DNA from 4 places in the Exiguobacterium sp. s11 genome. Region 3 is predicted to be linked to each of the others. Evidence: riboswitches for the same ligand, from Rfam matches in the RefSeq annotation. Region 3 holds a riboswitch; each other region holds the start of a gene.
The links. A riboswitch is a leader RNA that binds a small molecule or an ion and turns the genes downstream of it on or off. The one in region 3 is predicted to bind S-adenosylmethionine.
Positions count from the first base shown of each region.

Region 1: another riboswitch for S-adenosylmethionine. It lies ahead of msrA (peptide-methionine (S)-S-oxide reductase MsrA); the one in region 3 lies ahead of KNQ12_RS06435 (methionine ABC transporter ATP-binding protein).
Region 2: another riboswitch for S-adenosylmethionine. It lies ahead of metK (methionine adenosyltransferase); the one in region 3 lies ahead of KNQ12_RS06435 (methionine ABC transporter ATP-binding protein).
Region 4: another riboswitch for S-adenosylmethionine. It lies ahead of KNQ12_RS12660 (Na+/H+ antiporter NhaC family protein); the one in region 3 lies ahead of KNQ12_RS06435 (methionine ABC transporter ATP-binding protein).

Region 1 covers NZ_JACSNF010000003.1:35,258-39,449, forward strand. The annotation lists gene KNQ12_RS11185 (SH3 domain-containing C40 family peptidase) at 1-142, shown strand, start outside; gene KNQ12_RS11190 (putative quinol monooxygenase) at 201-494, opposite strand; gene KNQ12_RS11195 (M20 metallopeptidase family protein) at 572-1,750, shown strand; SAM riboswitch class I at 1,813-1,916, shown strand; gene msrA (peptide-methionine (S)-S-oxide reductase MsrA) at 2,012-2,542, shown strand; gene KNQ12_RS11205 (winged helix-turn-helix domain-containing protein) at 2,774-3,373, shown strand; gene KNQ12_RS11210 (MFS transporter) at 3,388-4,192, shown strand, end outside.
Region 2 covers NZ_JACSNF010000001.1:942,794-946,985, forward strand. The annotation lists gene KNQ12_RS05120 (serine aminopeptidase domain-containing protein) at 1-543, opposite strand, end outside; gene KNQ12_RS05125 (GNAT family N-acetyltransferase) at 622-1,110, opposite strand; gene metK (methionine adenosyltransferase) at 1,248-2,456, opposite strand; SAM riboswitch class I at 2,585-2,711, opposite strand; gene pckA (phosphoenolpyruvate carboxykinase (ATP)) at 2,946-4,192, shown strand, end outside.
Region 3 covers NZ_JACSNF010000001.1:1,201,035-1,205,226, reverse strand. The annotation lists gene KNQ12_RS06445 (MetQ/NlpA family ABC transporter substrate-binding protein) at 1-404, opposite strand, end outside; gene KNQ12_RS06440 (methionine ABC transporter permease) at 432-1,097, opposite strand; gene KNQ12_RS06435 (methionine ABC transporter ATP-binding protein) at 1,087-2,100, opposite strand; SAM riboswitch class I at 2,185-2,290, opposite strand; gene KNQ12_RS06430 (aminotransferase class I/II-fold pyridoxal phosphate-dependent enzyme) at 2,353-3,540, opposite strand; gene KNQ12_RS06425 (alpha-glucosidase) at 3,689-4,192, shown strand, end outside.
Region 4 covers NZ_JACSNF010000004.1:13,941-18,132, reverse strand. The annotation lists gene KNQ12_RS12670 (aldo/keto reductase) at 1-496, opposite strand, end outside; gene KNQ12_RS12665 (hypothetical protein) at 654-857, shown strand; gene KNQ12_RS12660 (Na+/H+ antiporter NhaC family protein) at 901-2,211, opposite strand; SAM riboswitch class I at 2,292-2,396, opposite strand; gene KNQ12_RS12655 (metal ABC transporter solute-binding protein, Zn/Mn family) at 2,466-3,479, opposite strand; gene KNQ12_RS12650 (alpha/beta hydrolase) at 3,650-4,192, shown strand, end outside.

The sequences.
Region 1 (4,192 bases), on a different contig from region 3:
CACCTACACGGATGGTCCATCGCATATCGGAATCATGCTCGATAGCGAACACTTCATCCATGCGGGCGGTTCACAGCTCCAAATCAACTCGATTTATGAACCGCGTTGGCAAGAGCATTTCCTCGGATTTAAATCGATGTAAGACAAAAAAAGACGAAGCCGTCGAATTCGACGGCTTCGTCTCTTCTTATCGCAACACGTCAGAATGTCATCTCGACGTATTTCGTCACTTGTCGATCCATCAAGTACAACTCGATCTGTTCACGATAGGCTTTATAATGATCGGATGCGATATGCACTTCAAGTGCCTCTTCGTCCCGATACACTTCATACAGCATGAATTGATGCTCATCCTCGATCGATTGGTGCAAGGAATAACGTAAGCATCCTTCTTCTTTTTGTGAGTCATGATAGACCGTTTGTAGAATCGGGAAAACTTGATCCGCGAGTCCTGCTTTGATTGTAAGTACAGCGTTGACGACGATTTCTCCCATGTTTCATTATCCCCTTTCGTGATTACCTGTATCTGTACCCATTTTCACGAAAAAACACACGTCAAAGGAGCTTGAAGATGCAAACTCAACTTTTTGAAGCACTCGAACAATTCGAACCGACGATGATCGCGTTACGGCGTGATTTCCATCGACATCCGGAACTCTCTTTTCAGGAAGTCCGCACACCAGAACGAATTGCAAACTTTTACGCGGAACGGGGCATCCCTCACGAAACAGCCGTCGGAGGTCGTGGTGTCGTCGCGACGATCGAAGGCAAACACCCTGGCCCAACGATTGCGGTCCGTGCAGATTTTGATGCTTTACCACTTCAAGAAGAGACAACACTTGCTTTCCGGTCAATCCATCCCGGTGTCATGCATGCCTGTGGACACGATGGGCATACGGCGATGGTGATGGCTCTTGCTGCTACGCTCTATCCGTTACGGGATCAATTGCAAGGAACGATTCGAATCATTCATCAGCATGGAGAAGAGGTCTTTCCTGGCGGAGCCATCCAAATGATCGAAGCCGGCGTTCTCGAAGGCGTCGATGCGATTTTCGCGACACATCTCGAAAATGATTTACCGGTTGGTACGATTGGGTTTCGGGAAGGACATACATTATGTGCGATCGACGAATTCGAAATCATCGTTCATGGTCAAGGTGGGCATGCCCAGGCACCGCACAAAACAAAAGATGCGCTCGTCGCTGGGGCACAACTCATCTGCAACTTACAACACCTTGTCAGTCGACGGGTCGATCCGTTCGAACCCGCTGTTCTTGCAATCGGATCCTTCCACGCAGGAACGGCGCCGAACATCGTCATGGGTGAAGCACGCATCGTCGGGGAGATCCGGACGTTCAATGAGACATTGCGGCATCAGCTCCGACAAGAAGTCGACCTTGTCGCCAAAACGACGTGTGCCGGCATCGGTGCTACTTATTCGATTGACTTCACGACGGGTTACCCGGCGCTTTGGAATCATCCGGACGAGACAAAACTTGTTCAGGAAGCCGCTTCTTTCTTACCGGAAGCATCTGTCCGGTCACTCACACCGATGATGGCGGCGGACGACTTCGCACATTATCTAACACACGTCCCGGGAAGTTACTTCTTTACCGGCTCCGGATATACGGACGGTCGCATCAATCATCCACAGCATCATCCGCAATACGAAATCAACGAACAGGCGTTATTGGTTGGTGCGAAAACACTCGGAGCGACGGTTTTACGTGCCTTGAAACCTAAGGATTGACTTTATTTCTATGTGAATGGTATCATCACAACAATGATAACGAATGACATCAACTTCATATACCCTTATCAAGAGTGGACCGAGAGATCTGGATCGATGACGTCCCAGCAACCTGCGTATAGCAAGGTGCTACGACCAGCAAAGCGAAAGCTTTGGTTGATAAAAAGCGGCGACTCCTTTTGCAACCAAGCGAAGGAGTCGTTTTCGTTTTTCTCGCTGTCAGACATACAATGGGAGTTTCCCACGGAGAGGAAGAGACGGATGGAAAAAGCAACATTTGCAGGTGGATGTTTTTGGTGCATGGTGACACCATTTGAAGAATTACCAGGAATCGAGGGAATCGTATCAGGTTACATGGGCGGTCACGTCGACAATCCGACGTATGAGCAAGTCAAAACAGGAACGACGGGACATCTCGAAGTCGTCCAAATCACGTTTGATCCGAGCCTATTCCCGTACGAGCGTCTGCTCGAACTCTACTGGCCACAAACGGATCCGACGGATGCAGAAGGTCAATTCCAAGATCGTGGCACGCAGTACGCACCAGCGATCTTCTATCATACGGATGCGCAGCATGAAGCAGCAATCGCTTCCCGTGACGCCCTTGCTGCAAGCAATCGTTTCAAACAACCCATCGTGACGCGGATCGATGCCGCTTCTGAATTTTATCCGGCGGAAGAGTACCATCAAGACTTCCATAAGAAAAATCCAGAACACTATAAAAAAGATCGTGCTGTCTCTGGTCGCGATGCTTTCATCGAGCAGGAATGGAAAGATACGATGACGGTCTAATCACCTCGAACCACATACAGTAGCTGAGACTGATTTCAAACATCTCGTTCTTCCCCTACTTTCCAGTAGAAAGTGGAGGATGACCGAGATGTCACTGGAGTCAGTCTTTTTGTATGTAAACAAATGATGTATTCTTTACCAACACCCTCACACAAATTTGTAACCGTTTACAAATGAAGTCTTTTGTTTTACGGTTAATAAAAATTAACCGGTTAAAAAGGAGATGATTGCATGGAACAAAAAGCGATTCACATATTAGAGAGCTATGAACAGTTAAAAGTGATCAGTGATCCGTTACGAACAAAAATCCTCATGTTTCTCGTCGAAAAACCACACACGGTACATCAGTTAGCCCACTTGCTGACGTTATCCCGCGCAAAGATCCTCTATCATGTACGAGAACTTGAAAAGCATGACTTGATTCGCCTCGTCCGGACGGAAGAACAGGGCGGCAATCTATTGAAATACTATCAAGCGATTGCTCGAGGCTACATTCCTGCCGATCATCTACTGAACTTCGTCGAGACGAACGAAGCGACCCGGCAGTCGTATCTTGAGGTATTGGACCGAGCAAAGACACGCGTCCTCACCGCTCCAACTACTGCTTTTTCTCCTGTGTCTTCAAACGTTGAAGACTGGATGAGCTTATCGCTTCAAAAGGAACTGACGATGTCTGAAGCCAATTTTCGGCAATTTTCTACCAAATATCGTGCTCTATTGGACGAGTTCACACGGTCCCCTTCACTAGACGAAGAAGATAAAAAACACTTCTATATCATGACGACTGCCTTTGCAATTGATGAACCACTATTTGAGAATGACGACGTCTAAACCGGAGGTGCCATATGCTGCCTGTTGAAATGGATACGCAACAATCGCTGTTTAAAAATCGATCTTTTTTATTTTTATGGGGGTCCGGTATGTGCTCTGCCCTCTCCCTATCAACCTATCTGTTTGTTGAACAATGGTATGTCATCCATACGCTAAACCAGGCGTCATATCTCGGATTCGTCCTCATGGCCACCTTGTTACCCCGTATTTTTCTCATGTTGTTCGGTGGCGTCTTATCCGATCGCTATAAACGTTCGACGATCATGCGCATCTCGAGCGCTTTACGGATCAGTTTCATTCTCTGTCTTCTCGTATTACTTCATGCCGATCAGCTTACATTGCTGACGATTTTAGGATTTGCCTTTCTATTCGGTAGTGTGGATGCATTCTTTTCGCCGGCGAATGCTTCCTTACTGCCTACACTCGTTCCGAAAGAACAACTCACTAAAGCCAATTCTCTGATTCAAACATCTAATCAAATCGCCCTTTTTTCAGGTCCGATTCTTGGTGGGGTCATCCTCAGCTATTCTTCTTACTCGCACGTTTTTCTCGTAATTTTCGGAACACTCTGTCTGACGCTCCTTTTCACGTATGGTATTCGTGAATCTAAGATCAAGCGAGCACGTCAGCATTCAGCTCTCTTTGAACTAAAAGAAGGGCTACATTACGTCTTTCACCTTCAGCAACTCAAGCAGACACTTTTTCTTGTCATCTGTGTCAATTTCTTTTTCTTTGGACCACTCTTACTCGGAATCCCCTTACTCGTTCATGATGTGCTCCAAGGAGATGCGATGGATTTAAGTTATATGCAAGGGGCTT
Region 2 (4,192 bases), 260 kb from region 3:
ATCGTCCGGTGCATAAAAACAAGCCAAGTTCACACGCGGCAGTTTTTTTCGTTCTTCGTCATGTACGACGATCTCTTCTTCGATTTCCCGGTACTGTGCATAGGTCAGTTCACCGATGCGAACGGTATCTTCCGTACTTTGACCAAACGGCAACGTACCGAGTGGCGCATCGGGCCGGAAACGATCGAACGCACTTGCGAAGACTTGTTTGACGCCTCCGAGTTGTTTCGAAGGGTGCCAATCAAACAACGGTGAAATGAATGCAAGGCTTGCTACCGGTAATTCATATTCTTGCAACAGACGATTGACGACGAGTGCGCCCATGCTACAGGCGACGATATGAATCGGTAGCTTGCGTTTCCCGGCTTCACGTAATGCTTCTTTTAACAGTTGACCATGTTCTTCAAACGAGATACGACGTGGGGCGTCGACGAGCAATACTTCATACTCTCGTTCGAGTACCCGAATCAAAGCTTCACTCGGACGGGCACGCAGTTGTAACGGATAGACTAATACGATGATTCCTGTTGGTTGTTCAACCACAAACTCACCTCTTCACTTCATACTTCCTATTTACGATACCTTATTTCAAACGCACACAAAACCGTCCCAAGACGGATTTCACGAGGCGACATGGCGAAGGCGAATGACAGATTCTACTTGCCCAAAGACTTCTTCCGTCATCTCACTGAGTTCTTCAAAACCGAATGAGGTCAAGAACTGACGCGCTTTATAGTTACGTGCCTCCACATATACTTCGAGTGGGACGGCTCCTTGTCGTTCGAGTTCACGGATCAATCGTCGTCCGATTCCGTTTTGCTGATATTTCGGTAAGACGTACAGACGAATGATTTCCCACGTTCCCTCAACATCAACAGCATGAATGAAACCGACGATTTCCTCATCGATGATTCCGACATAAAAATACTCTCCCCGTGCTTCTTCTGCCGTCCGAATCGCACGAACAACCTCCTCTTGCGGATACGCTTCCTGCACGAAATGCGCTTTCGAGCGCTCGGAATAGATTTCTGCGTACGTATCCAACCAGGATGTGACGGCAATGTCATGAATACGTCCTGCATCGGCTGGAATAGCTTCGCGTATTTCCATAATCGGAACCCCCCTTTGTATTCATACGAATCGACTCATGTACTTTTACCCTCTTCTAGAAAAAACATTCGTTTCCTGCAAAGTTCCACGTAAACAAAAAAGTCCGAAAACCCGCGTAGGGTTCTCGGACTTTTTGATTATGCGAAACGTTTTGCCTGTTCTTCAAGAACTGCTGCTTTATCTGTTTGCTCCCATGGAAGCTCAACATCTGTACGACCGAAGTGACCGTATGCAGCTGTTTGACGATAGATCGGACGACGGAGATCAAGCATGTTGATGATTCCAGCCGGACGAAGATCGAAGTTTTCAGCAACCAATTCGACGAGTTGTGCTTCAGGAAGTTTTCCTGTACCGAATGTATCAACCGCGATTGATACCGGGTGCGCGACACCGATTGCGTACGCGAGTTGAACTTCTGCTTTGTCTGCAAGACCTGCAGCAACGAGGTTCTTCGCGACGTAACGTGCTGCGTATGCAGCTGAACGGTCGACTTTTGTTGGATCTTTACCAGAGAATGCTCCACCGCCATGGCGTGCGTATCCACCATACGTATCAACGATGATCTTACGACCCGTCAATCCAGCATCTCCTTGTGGTCCGCCGATGACGAAACGACCAGTTGGATTGATGAAGAATTTCGTTGCTGCGTCGATGTATTCAGCCGGGATGACCGGTGTGATGACGTGTTCTTTCAAGTCAGCTTGAATTTGCTCAAGCGTAACTTCTTCCGCGTGTTGTGTCGAGATGACGATCGTATCGACACGAACCGGCTCGTTGTTCTCGTTGTATTCGACCGTGACTTGTGTTTTTCCGTCCGGACGAAGGTAGTCGAGTTGACCGTTTTTACGCACTTCTGCCAAACGGCGTGCGAGACGGTGTGAAAGCGAGATTGGAAGTGGCATGAGTTCTGGTGTTTCTTTCGTTGCGTAACCGAACATGAGACCTTGGTCTCCTGCACCGATTGCATCAATTTCTGCATCAGACATGCTACCTTCACGTGCTTCAAGCGCTTGGTCTACACCAAGAGCGATGTCTGCTGATTGCTCATCGATTGATGTCAATACAGCACATGTGTCCGCGTCGAAACCGTATTTCGCGCGTGTATAACCGATCTCACGAATCGTTTCACGAACGACTTTTGGAATGTCGACGTAAGTGGATGTCGTGATCTCACCTGCAACGAGAACGAGACCTGTTGTAACAGAAGTTTCTGCCGCAACACGCGCGTTTGGATCCGCTGCGAGGATTGCATCAAGAATTGAATCCGAAATTTGGTCACAGATTTTATCTGGATGACCTTCAGTGACTGACTCCGACGTGAATAGTCGGCGATTAAGGTTTGTCATGTATGACCCTCCCAAAAAAGAATTTGACGGTGTACTCATTTCCCCTAGTTGAGTGGGACGGTAAAATGAAAAAAACCTTTCCAAGTCCAAAAAATGGTCAGGGAAAGGTTGTGCGTTCTTCCTTTACCCTCTTATCGTTCGAAGTGTTTACTTCGCTTCAGGAGAGCACCTTTTCCCTCATTAATATGTGAATTAATGTAGGACGGTTGCCGGGTTTCTTCGGGCCTTGTTCCCTCCACCTGCTCAGAATAAGAGTATCCGTTACGAATTACATGATATAAAGTTGTAACTACTCTGTCAAGCAAGGTTTCAAATTCTAGTCGAAACTTTTTGAAAGAGATGTTAAACTGTTAATGCTGAAAGCGTTTCCAGATAAATAGAAATCAGCACTAGAAAATGATTGCTCTCTCTTTAGTATGTCATATATAATAAATGTGTCATACTAAATACAGTGAGCCAAAACCAACGTAGGGGAAAGGTGGGGTCAGGATGCCGATGACGGTCCTGAATATCGAAGAACTACTCAAGAAAGAGCATGTGTTCAAACAACTATCTGTTGCTGAACTTGTCGAACATGCGATTCGAAACGAAGAAGGTGTCCTTGCTGAGAACGGCGCATTATCTGTAGAAACGGGGAAATTTACAGGTCGTTCACCAAAAGATAAGTTCATCGTCCGTGATTCTTCCTGCGAGTCTCACATTGATTGGGGTCATGTCAACCAACCAATGGATGGAGACAAATTTGAACAATTGTTGCAAAAGGTTCTTCGTTACATGAACGAAGCTGATCATCTTTACTACACAGAAGCTGCTGCTGGAGCAGATACGCACTTCACCCTTCCGGTCCGTGTGCTCACACAATATGCTTGGCATAACCTGTTTGCCAAACAACTCTTTTTACGCGAGTATCCTGAAGTGGCTGCCTTCGAACCGTTCACGGTCGTCTACGCGCCACATTTCAAAGCAGATCCTACCGTTGACGGAACGAACTCCGAGACGTTCATCGCGATGTCGTTCGAACACCGAATCGTCTTGATTGGTGGAACGGAATACGCTGGAGAAATCAAAAAGTCGATCTTTTCCGTCATGAACTACCTCTTACCACAAGAAAACGTCCTTTCGATGCACTGCTCGGCAAACGTCGGACACGAAGGCGACGTCGCCTTGTTCTTCGGTCTATCTGGTACTGGTAAGACCACCCTTTCAGCCGATGATAGCCGTCAATTGATCGGTGACGATGAGCATGGTTGGTCGCACGATGGTGTCTTCAACATCGAAGGCGGATGTTACGCGAAGACGGTCAATCTATCGCGTGAAAAAGAACCGCAAATCTTTGACGCGATCCGTTTCGGAACCGTCCTTGAGAACGTCGTACTCGACGAAGCCCGTCATCCTGATTACGATGATACATCGTTGACGGAAAATACGCGTGCTGCTTATCCGATTACGGCAATCGATAACATCGCTGTTCCGTCACGCGCTGGTCATCCGAAGACGATTGTCTTCTTGACAGCTGATGCGTACGGCGTCTTGCCTCCGATCAGCAAATTGACGAAAGAACAAGCGATGTATCACTTCCTATCAGGATATACATCAAAACTCGCTGGAACAGAACGTGGGGTCACGGAACCAGAAGCGACCTTCTCGACGTGCTTCGGTTCACCATTCCTTCCACTGATGCCTGAAAAGTATGCGACGATGCTCGGCGAATTGATTGATCGTCATGGTGTTACCGT
Region 3 (4,192 bases):
GTCGCGACTTCAGCACCTGTCTTGACGTCGTCAAGTGTCTTCGCTGTCTTACTGTATAGTCCCATCGGTGCTGTCGGAACCGTGATGAGTCCTTTTAAATCGAGGTTCTTTTCTTTAGAGAACGTCTTGAGATAGATCGAGTGTTGGAACAAGTTGGCGTCGATGTTCCCGCTACCGAGAGCGATGTTCGGTTGGATGTAATCGCTGAACTCGACAATCTCGACTTTATAGCCTTTCTTTTCGAGTTGCGGCTGGATCGCTTGTTTGACCATGTCGCTATACGGACCGCTTGTCGCACCAATCTTGATCGTCTTGTCCTTTTCATCAGCACTGCTGTCTCCACATCCCGCGAGGACTCCTGCACCGAGTAAGGCTGTTGCTAAAAAGGCATATCGTTTTTTCATGATTCCACTCTCCCTTTGCATGTATGATTAGCGTTTATCTGTTTTTCGCGCCAGTTGATTGCCAAGTGCTTGAATACTTTGAACGATGACGATGAGCACGACGATCGTCACGATCATGATGAGATTATCGTAGCGATAATAACCGAAACGGATCGCGAGGTCACCAACACCTCCACCGCCGACGATACCAGCCATCGCTGAGAAGCCGATCAAGCTGATCGTCGTTAATGTGATGCCCTGAATGATGCCAGGGAGTGCTTCCGGTAAGAGGACACTGACGATGATCCGTAATGGTTTCGCCCCACATGCTTCCGCCGCTTCGATTAGACCAGGCGGAATCTCGCGGAGTGACGTCTCAACGAGTCGCGCGAGAAACGGAATCGCTGCGACACTGAGACTGACGGATGCTGCCGTCGGACCAATCGTATTGTCGAGTAAGAACTTCGTTAACGGAATGAGGGCAACCAGCAAGATGATGAACGGTAGCGACCGGACGATGTTGACGACGAAGTCAAGGACACGGCGGACGGCAAGGTTTTGAAAAAATAATCCCCGGTCGGTGACGAACAAGAGAATCCCGAGCGGAATCCCGACGACCAATGCAAAGGCAAGTGAAATTCCTACCATCCACGCCGTCTCGCCGAGTGCCTTCAAGAGCTCAGGTAACATCGTTTGAATACGATCAAGCCACATCCTGAATCACCTCGAGTGCATGAAGTTCCGTCGCGAGCCAGTCGAGGGCAGGAGCGATTTGGTCGGATGATCCCGTCAAGCTGACAATCAGGACACCGAAGGCGACGTCTTGAATGTAGTCGACCTTGCCGTGCAAGATGCTGACTGAGATATCGTAACGGCGGATTGCTTCTGATAACGTACTCTCACCGGTCTTCTCGCCCGTGAACTGCAAGCGGATGATCTTGCCTGGAGTTGCCTGTAAGATGCGTTCCGGCAATTCGATTTGTAGTGCCGTATCGACGTAATGTTTCGTCACCGGATGCTTGGCTTGACTGAACAAGTCATAGGTTGAGGCGACTTCAACGACTTCACCTTGCGACATGACCGCGACGCGATGGCAAATCTGTTTGACGACATCAATCTCATGCGTGATGAGGACGATCGTCAACCCGAGTCGTTCATTCAAATCCTTCAGCAGTTCAAGGATCTGTAGTGTCGTAACGGGGTCAAGAGCGGATGTCGCTTCATCACATAACAAGACGGTCGGATTGTTTGCGAGTGCCCGGGCAATCCCGACGCGCTGTTTCTGCCCACCGCTTAATTGACTCGGGAAGTTCGTCTCAAATCCTTCAAGTCCGACGAGCGAGACGAGTTCGCGAATCCGCTCCGGGAAATCTGCTCGTTTGACGCCAGCGGCCTTGAGCGCAAAAGCGATGTTATCCGCGACGTTGCGCGACTGGATCAATTGGAAATGCTGAAAGATCATTCCTGTCCGCAAGCGAAGTTGACGCAAATCTGCTTTTGACATCCCGCCGAGCGAGACACCGTCGACCTTGACGGTTCCTTGTGTCGGATGCTCGAGCCCGTTGATTAGGCGAAGCAACGTACTTTTACCGGCACCAGACTCACCGATGATTCCGAAGATTTCTCCTTTTTGGATCGTCAAATCGACATCCCGTAAGGCAAAAATCGGGGTCCGGTCTCGGACGAACCGTTTTGTAATGTGTTTGAATTCAATCATCCGCTCATCTCCTCATACAAAAAAAGTCGCTTTTTCCTAGTAGCGGAGCAACCAGAAAAAAGCGACGAAAGTGTAAGATTTCGTAACTTATCTCTCAGAATGAAAATCATTCTGTAGGATGTGGCACCGTTCCTTACAGGTGGTTGCCGGACGTCGTTGGGCCTAATCCCTCGGTCGCTCTCGATAAGTAGTTATGCTGTTGGGATTTACTTTAACGGAAATGATTCCCATCTGTCAAATGTTTTTTCAGAATTATTCCGCAACAGGTGTCCGGAACAGGTTGAGCGTTCCGATTCGATCGACGGCTTCTTCTAGACGTTTGACGTCAGCAATCAAGCTGATCCGGACGTAGCCTTCACCGTATTCGCCGAAGAAGGATCCAGGGGTCACAGCGACATGTGCTTCGTCAAGCAGGTGATCCGTGAAGCTTTGGGACGTATAACCTTCCGGAACAGGAAGCCAGACGAAGAAGGAACCGCCCGGTCGTGGTCCACTCCAACCGATCGCATCGAGTTTTGCGAACAACGCATCGCGTCGTGTTTCATACAAGCGACTTAACTCACGGACGCACGTCTGGTCACTCGTGAGGGCGACGGTCGCCGCATGCTGAATCGGTGTGAAGGCACTGACGTAGAGATGTTCTTGGTACGTTTCGATGCTTGAGATGACGGACGGATTTCCGATGGCAAAGGCAATCCGGAAGCCGGACATGTTGAAGCGTTTCGAGAGTGAGAATAGCTCGATTCCGACGTCTTTCGCCCCTTCCGTCTGCAAGAAACTTCGCGTCGGACCATCGAAACTGATACCGCCGTATGCTAAGTCATGAACGACACAGATATCATGGGCATCGGCGAAAGCGACTGTCTGTTCGAAGGCTTCTGCCGTCGCGGTCGCACCCGTCGGATTACTCGGGTAGTTGAGGAACAACATCCGGGCACGCTCAACGTCCGTCGTATCAAGTAAGTCATAATCCGGCAAGAAATCATTTTTCTCGAGCAACGGAAGTGTGATCGGGTAAGCACCAGCGAGTGCGGCACCAGATAGGTAATCCGGGTATCCTGGATCCGGGACGATGACTCCTTCTCCAGGGTTGACGATCGTCTGCGGTAAAGCGACGATTCCGGCTTTACTGCCGAGCAGAATCGCGACTTCCGTTGCTGGATCGATCGTGACACCGAACTCAGTCGCGTAAAAGTTTGCGACAGCTTGTTTTAGAAAATCATGTCCACGAAACGGTGGATATTGAAGGTTCGTTGGCTCGTCGATAGCTTGTTTTAAGGCATCGAGGATATGTACAGGCGTCGTCTGGTCGGGTGTTCCTTGACCAAGTGTGATGACATCGTGTCCGGCAGCTTTTACAGCACCGATTCGGTTCGCGAGTTCAGCGAAGACGGGAGCAGGAAGCCGATCAATGGCGATGGATGGAGCGAAATGTTTCATGGATGAATGCCTCCTTCGTAGTATTGTCGTCAAGGATAACGAATATTCAGTCAAAAGAAAAGAACTTTTTCGAAATTTAAAAAAATTGTCGGATAAACAGGTACAGATAAGTGGAGCGGGAATAAAGAGTAGGGAGAGGAGTGGGAAGATGAAGCGAGCTAACTGGAAAGAGGCAGTCGTCTATCAAGTCTACTGGCGTAGCTTTAAAGATTCGAACGGGGATGGGATCGGTGATTTAAGAGGTGTCATCGAGAAGCTTGATTACATCGCTTCACTTGGTGTCGATGTCGTGTGGCTGAATCCATGTTATCGTTCCCCGGACGTCGATAACGGCTATGATATTGCCGATTATTACGAGATCATGAAAAAAGCGGGAACGATGGGAGATCTCCAGGAGTTGATCACGGCTGCTCATGCCCGTGGATTAAAGATCATTCTCGATTTAGTCGTGAACCATACGAGTGACCAGCATGACTGGTTCCGTCAGTCATGTGAGCGGATCAACGATAAGGATGACTGGTACATCTGGAAAGACGGCACGAAAGAGACGCCTCCGAACAACTGGCGCTCGTACTTTGCGCCAAGTCCGTGGACGTGGAGTGAAGAGCGCGGGCAGTATTATTTTCATTCCTTCGCCAAAGAACAACCGGAC
Region 4 (4,192 bases), on a different contig from region 3:
GTGGTAATTGTGGATGCAACTCGACTTGGTTGATCATTGGTGCCATCAAGCCCTCTTCTGCCAATGTATCGAGGTGATGTTCTTTGAAGTTCGAGACACCGATCGCTTTGATCTTGCCTGCTTCATACAGTTCAACCATTGCTTTCCACGCTTCGATATAGCCTTCGACCGGCCAGTGGATGAGATAAAGGTCAAGATAATCTGTTTCGAGACGTTCGAGCGATTCTGCGAATGCTTCCTTCGTCCGACCGGCACGAATATCATCGTTCCAGACTTTTGACGTTAAGAAGAGATCCTCACGTTTCACGCCGCTTTCCTTGATTCCTTTTGCGACACCGCGCTCGTTTTTGTAGACAGCAGCCGTATCGATATGACGATAACCGACACGTAATGCTTCAGCGACAGCAGCAGGTGCTTCTGTCTCTTCATCTACTTGCCAGACACCGAATCCGATTTGGGGAATCGTAATACCGTTTGAAAGTTTTGCGTATTGCATGTGTTACTCCTCCTCATAAAACGTAGTTTAGATTTGCTCGTTTAGTTTAGCATGAACGAACGAAGACGTCCGTTTCCATGCTCATGGAGGAATGAAATAAGGTAAAATAGAAAAGAATCATGAGATTTAATCGTGTGTTAAAAGAGGGGGAGAAAAGATGGCTCAAAAGAATAAAAAGCTATCCAAATGTACTTGGCTTAGCATTGGCGCCTTGTTAGTAACGCAGGCAGTGGGTCTGTTTCTTAGTGCGCGAAAGTCAGGACGTAATCCATGGGTTTGGGGAGGTGCTGGACTCGTTCAATTCCCGCTTCCGGCAATCGCTTACTTAATCTTAGAACGACAAGCGAAGCAGAAAAAATAATAAAACAGGTTCAATCGTCGACGCGATTGGACCTGTTTTATGGTTACGAAGAAATTCTTTCTTGCTTCGTCGCTGTCTTCTTCATACGTGGCAATCCAAAGAAGATGGCAATCGATCCACAGACGAAGAGCAGGAACGGATAGAACAGATACGGAATCAGTTCCGGTGAAGCCGTTTTCGTCAATTCTGCTGCAATCAAGAGTTGCGCGCCATACGGAATGATGCCTTGGATACCACAAGAGAAGATATCGAGAATACTCGCTGATTTCTTACGATCAATCTCGTACGTATCAGCGATTTCAGCCGCCAGTGGTCCAGCGACGAGAATCGAGATCGTATTGTTCGCCGTTGCGAGATTCGTCGCACTGACGAGTGCTGCCATACTGAATTCGGCACCGCGACGCTGAGAAATCTTGCGCGTCAACGTCTCTTTCAAGTAGACGATTCCACCGTTGAACGTGATCAAGCTGACGAGACCACCCATGAGGAGTGTCAAGATGGAAATCTCCGCCATGCCCATCATTCCTTTTGACATCGAGAGGACGAAACCGCTTAAGCCGAAGCTACCGTCAATCATACCGATGATACCAGTGAGCAATGTACCACCGACGAGGACAAGGATGACGTTGACACCAAATAGCGCAAGGACGATGACAGCGAGATATGGAATCAGCTTGTAGAACTCGAATGCTTTGGCCGTTACCGCATCGCCAGAGCCAGAAACGAACGCAAGTAAGATGATCGTCAAGATAGCAGCTGGGAGAACGATCATGAAGTTCGTCCGGAACTTATCGCGCATGTTCGTTTTTTGGGTACGGACGGCAGCGATCGTTGTATCCGAGATGAACGACAGGTTATCGCCGAACATCGAACCACCAACGACTGACGCTGCTGCGATCGCAACGTTGATGCCTGTCGCTTCATGAATACCGAAGGCGATCGGCGCGAGTGCAGCAATCGTTCCAGTCGATGTTCCCATTGCCATCGAGATGAAGGCAGCGATGATAAACAGACCACTCATCAGTAATGACGGAGGTAGGAACGTCAAAGCAGCATTGACGGTTGCATCGATGGCACCGATTGCTTCTGCCGTTCCAGAAAACGTACCGGCTAATAAGAAGATGAAGACCATGATCATGATATCGGGATTTCCGGCACCCGTTGCGATTCGTTCGACCGTTTGATTGATGGATCCTTTCGTTGTGATTGCAGCAAAGATCAAAGCGATCAATGCGGCGATAAGGATCGGAAATTCGTAAAAGTCGTCATAGAAGATTCCGGCTCCGATGAAGAGGACCAGGAATACGACGAGGGGAAGCAGTGCCCATTTGTTAGGCGTGATCGTTTCATTCATTGTTGACACCTCGTTTCTCAAAGATACAAAAAAGACCCCTTCGCAAGAAAGAAGGAGGTCTTTATGAAATAAAGACGCTCTTCTTATCTCTCAAGCTTTCGCTTGCTGGATTTGGCACAGTACGAATCAAATCGTCCGCTGCCGAAACATCATTGGGCCAGTCCCTCCGTTTCTCGCGATAAAAAGAAGTCATTCAATTGTTGTAAAACACGTTTCTTACCGTACCGCATTGAGTAACGCGTGTCAACTGTACTTTACTGAAGTGCTTGTTTTAACGTCTGGACGTTTTCTTCCATCAATTTAAAATAAGAGCTGTTTTGCTGTGCTTTCGTGACGGACTCTAGATTATGAATCGTCACGGATTCAGCTCCGATTTCTTTTTGGATGACACGTGCGACCTTCGGTGAGACCGTCTCTTCGAACGCGACGTATTTCAAATCATGCATCCGTGCTTCTTTCACTAAAGCAGCCAGTTGCTTTTGTGACGGTTCATCGGAAGGAGAAATTCCCGCGATCGGCAGTTGCGTGAAACCATATCGTTCTGCGAGGTAACCGTAAGCGGCATGCGTAACGAGAAGTTCTTTTTTCGATCCATCAGCGACGGCTTGTTTGAATTCTTTATCTAGTGCGTCAGCTTGCTGATCGAACGCTTTTAAGTTTTTCTCGAATGTCGCTTTGTCTTTTGGTACTTCTTTTGATAGAGCGACTGTGATGGAACGTGCCATTGCTTTTGCATTGGTAGGATCGAGCCAGACGTGTGGATCGTATTTTCCGTGGTCATGGCCTTCTTCTTCATGCGCAGGTTCATCCGTTGCGTGATCATCGTGCCCTTCTTCTTCGTGGGCATGTTCGTCTTCACTATGCCCCTCTTCTTCATGTGCATGGAGTGTAGCATCAGATTCCAGTAAGTTGACGTCCTTACTCGTCTCGACGAAGCGGACGTCCGTGCCGTTTAGACTCTCCTGAATTTTTTTCGAATATGGCTCGAGCGTCGTGCCCGTTAAGAGGAACAAGTCACCCTTAGCAATTTCAGTGAGTTGTTTTGACGTCGGCTCGTAAGAGTGAGGATCTGCTCCAGGTGGGACGATCATCTTGACGTCGACTTGATCACCACCGATTTCGCGGGCAATAGCAGCTGTTGCGAACGTTGATGCATAGACTTCTGTCTGGGTTTTATCTGAAGTCGATGAATCGGTATTCGAACCGCAAGCGGCGAGGACACTTGCACTCGCGAAGGCGATTGTTAAAGCAGGAATAATTTTTTTCATTATATGATACCTCCATTATTAAAACGTAACAATTCCGATTTGGACTTTCTCACTATAGCGGAACGCTGGTGAAGCGTCAAGTAGGAATACCGAGACGTTCGACATCTTTTAAAACGGGGTAGAAGGATAATAAAGTGAAGAAACTAGCACGTCTTTTTGGAGGTGATCAAGTGAAACGTGAAACTGCATGGCTAATGGGGGGAGCTGCATTATTGACGACGGCAGCAGCGGGAGCGAGTATCTGGAACAATTATGGTGCACTACTTCGATGGACCGAACCCGCCTTGCCACTCACAGAAAAACAACTTGCACCGCGGACGCTCACCTACAAACAGGTGGGAGACCGCATCTTACAACTCGATCTCTATTATCCACCAGGAGAAGGACCGTTTCCAGTTGCCATCTATGCACACGGTGGTGCATTCGTTCGTGGAGAGCGCGATGACATGTTCTGCTTTAGTCCAATCGTTGATCGACTACTTGAACTCAGAGTTGCCGTCTGTAGTATTGAGTATCGTTTGTTCGAAGAGGGCAGTTATTTTCCGGATAACCTCGAAGATGTACGGGATGCGTTATGTTTTTTGAATAAGGAAGCAGAGGGTCTTCGCATTCTAAGAGGACGGATGATGGTATGGGGAGATTCAGCCGGAGCCTCACTCATGCTGACGACGGCACTTGCCCCATCTGCTTTCGTTGGTGAGCGCGATGAGCGG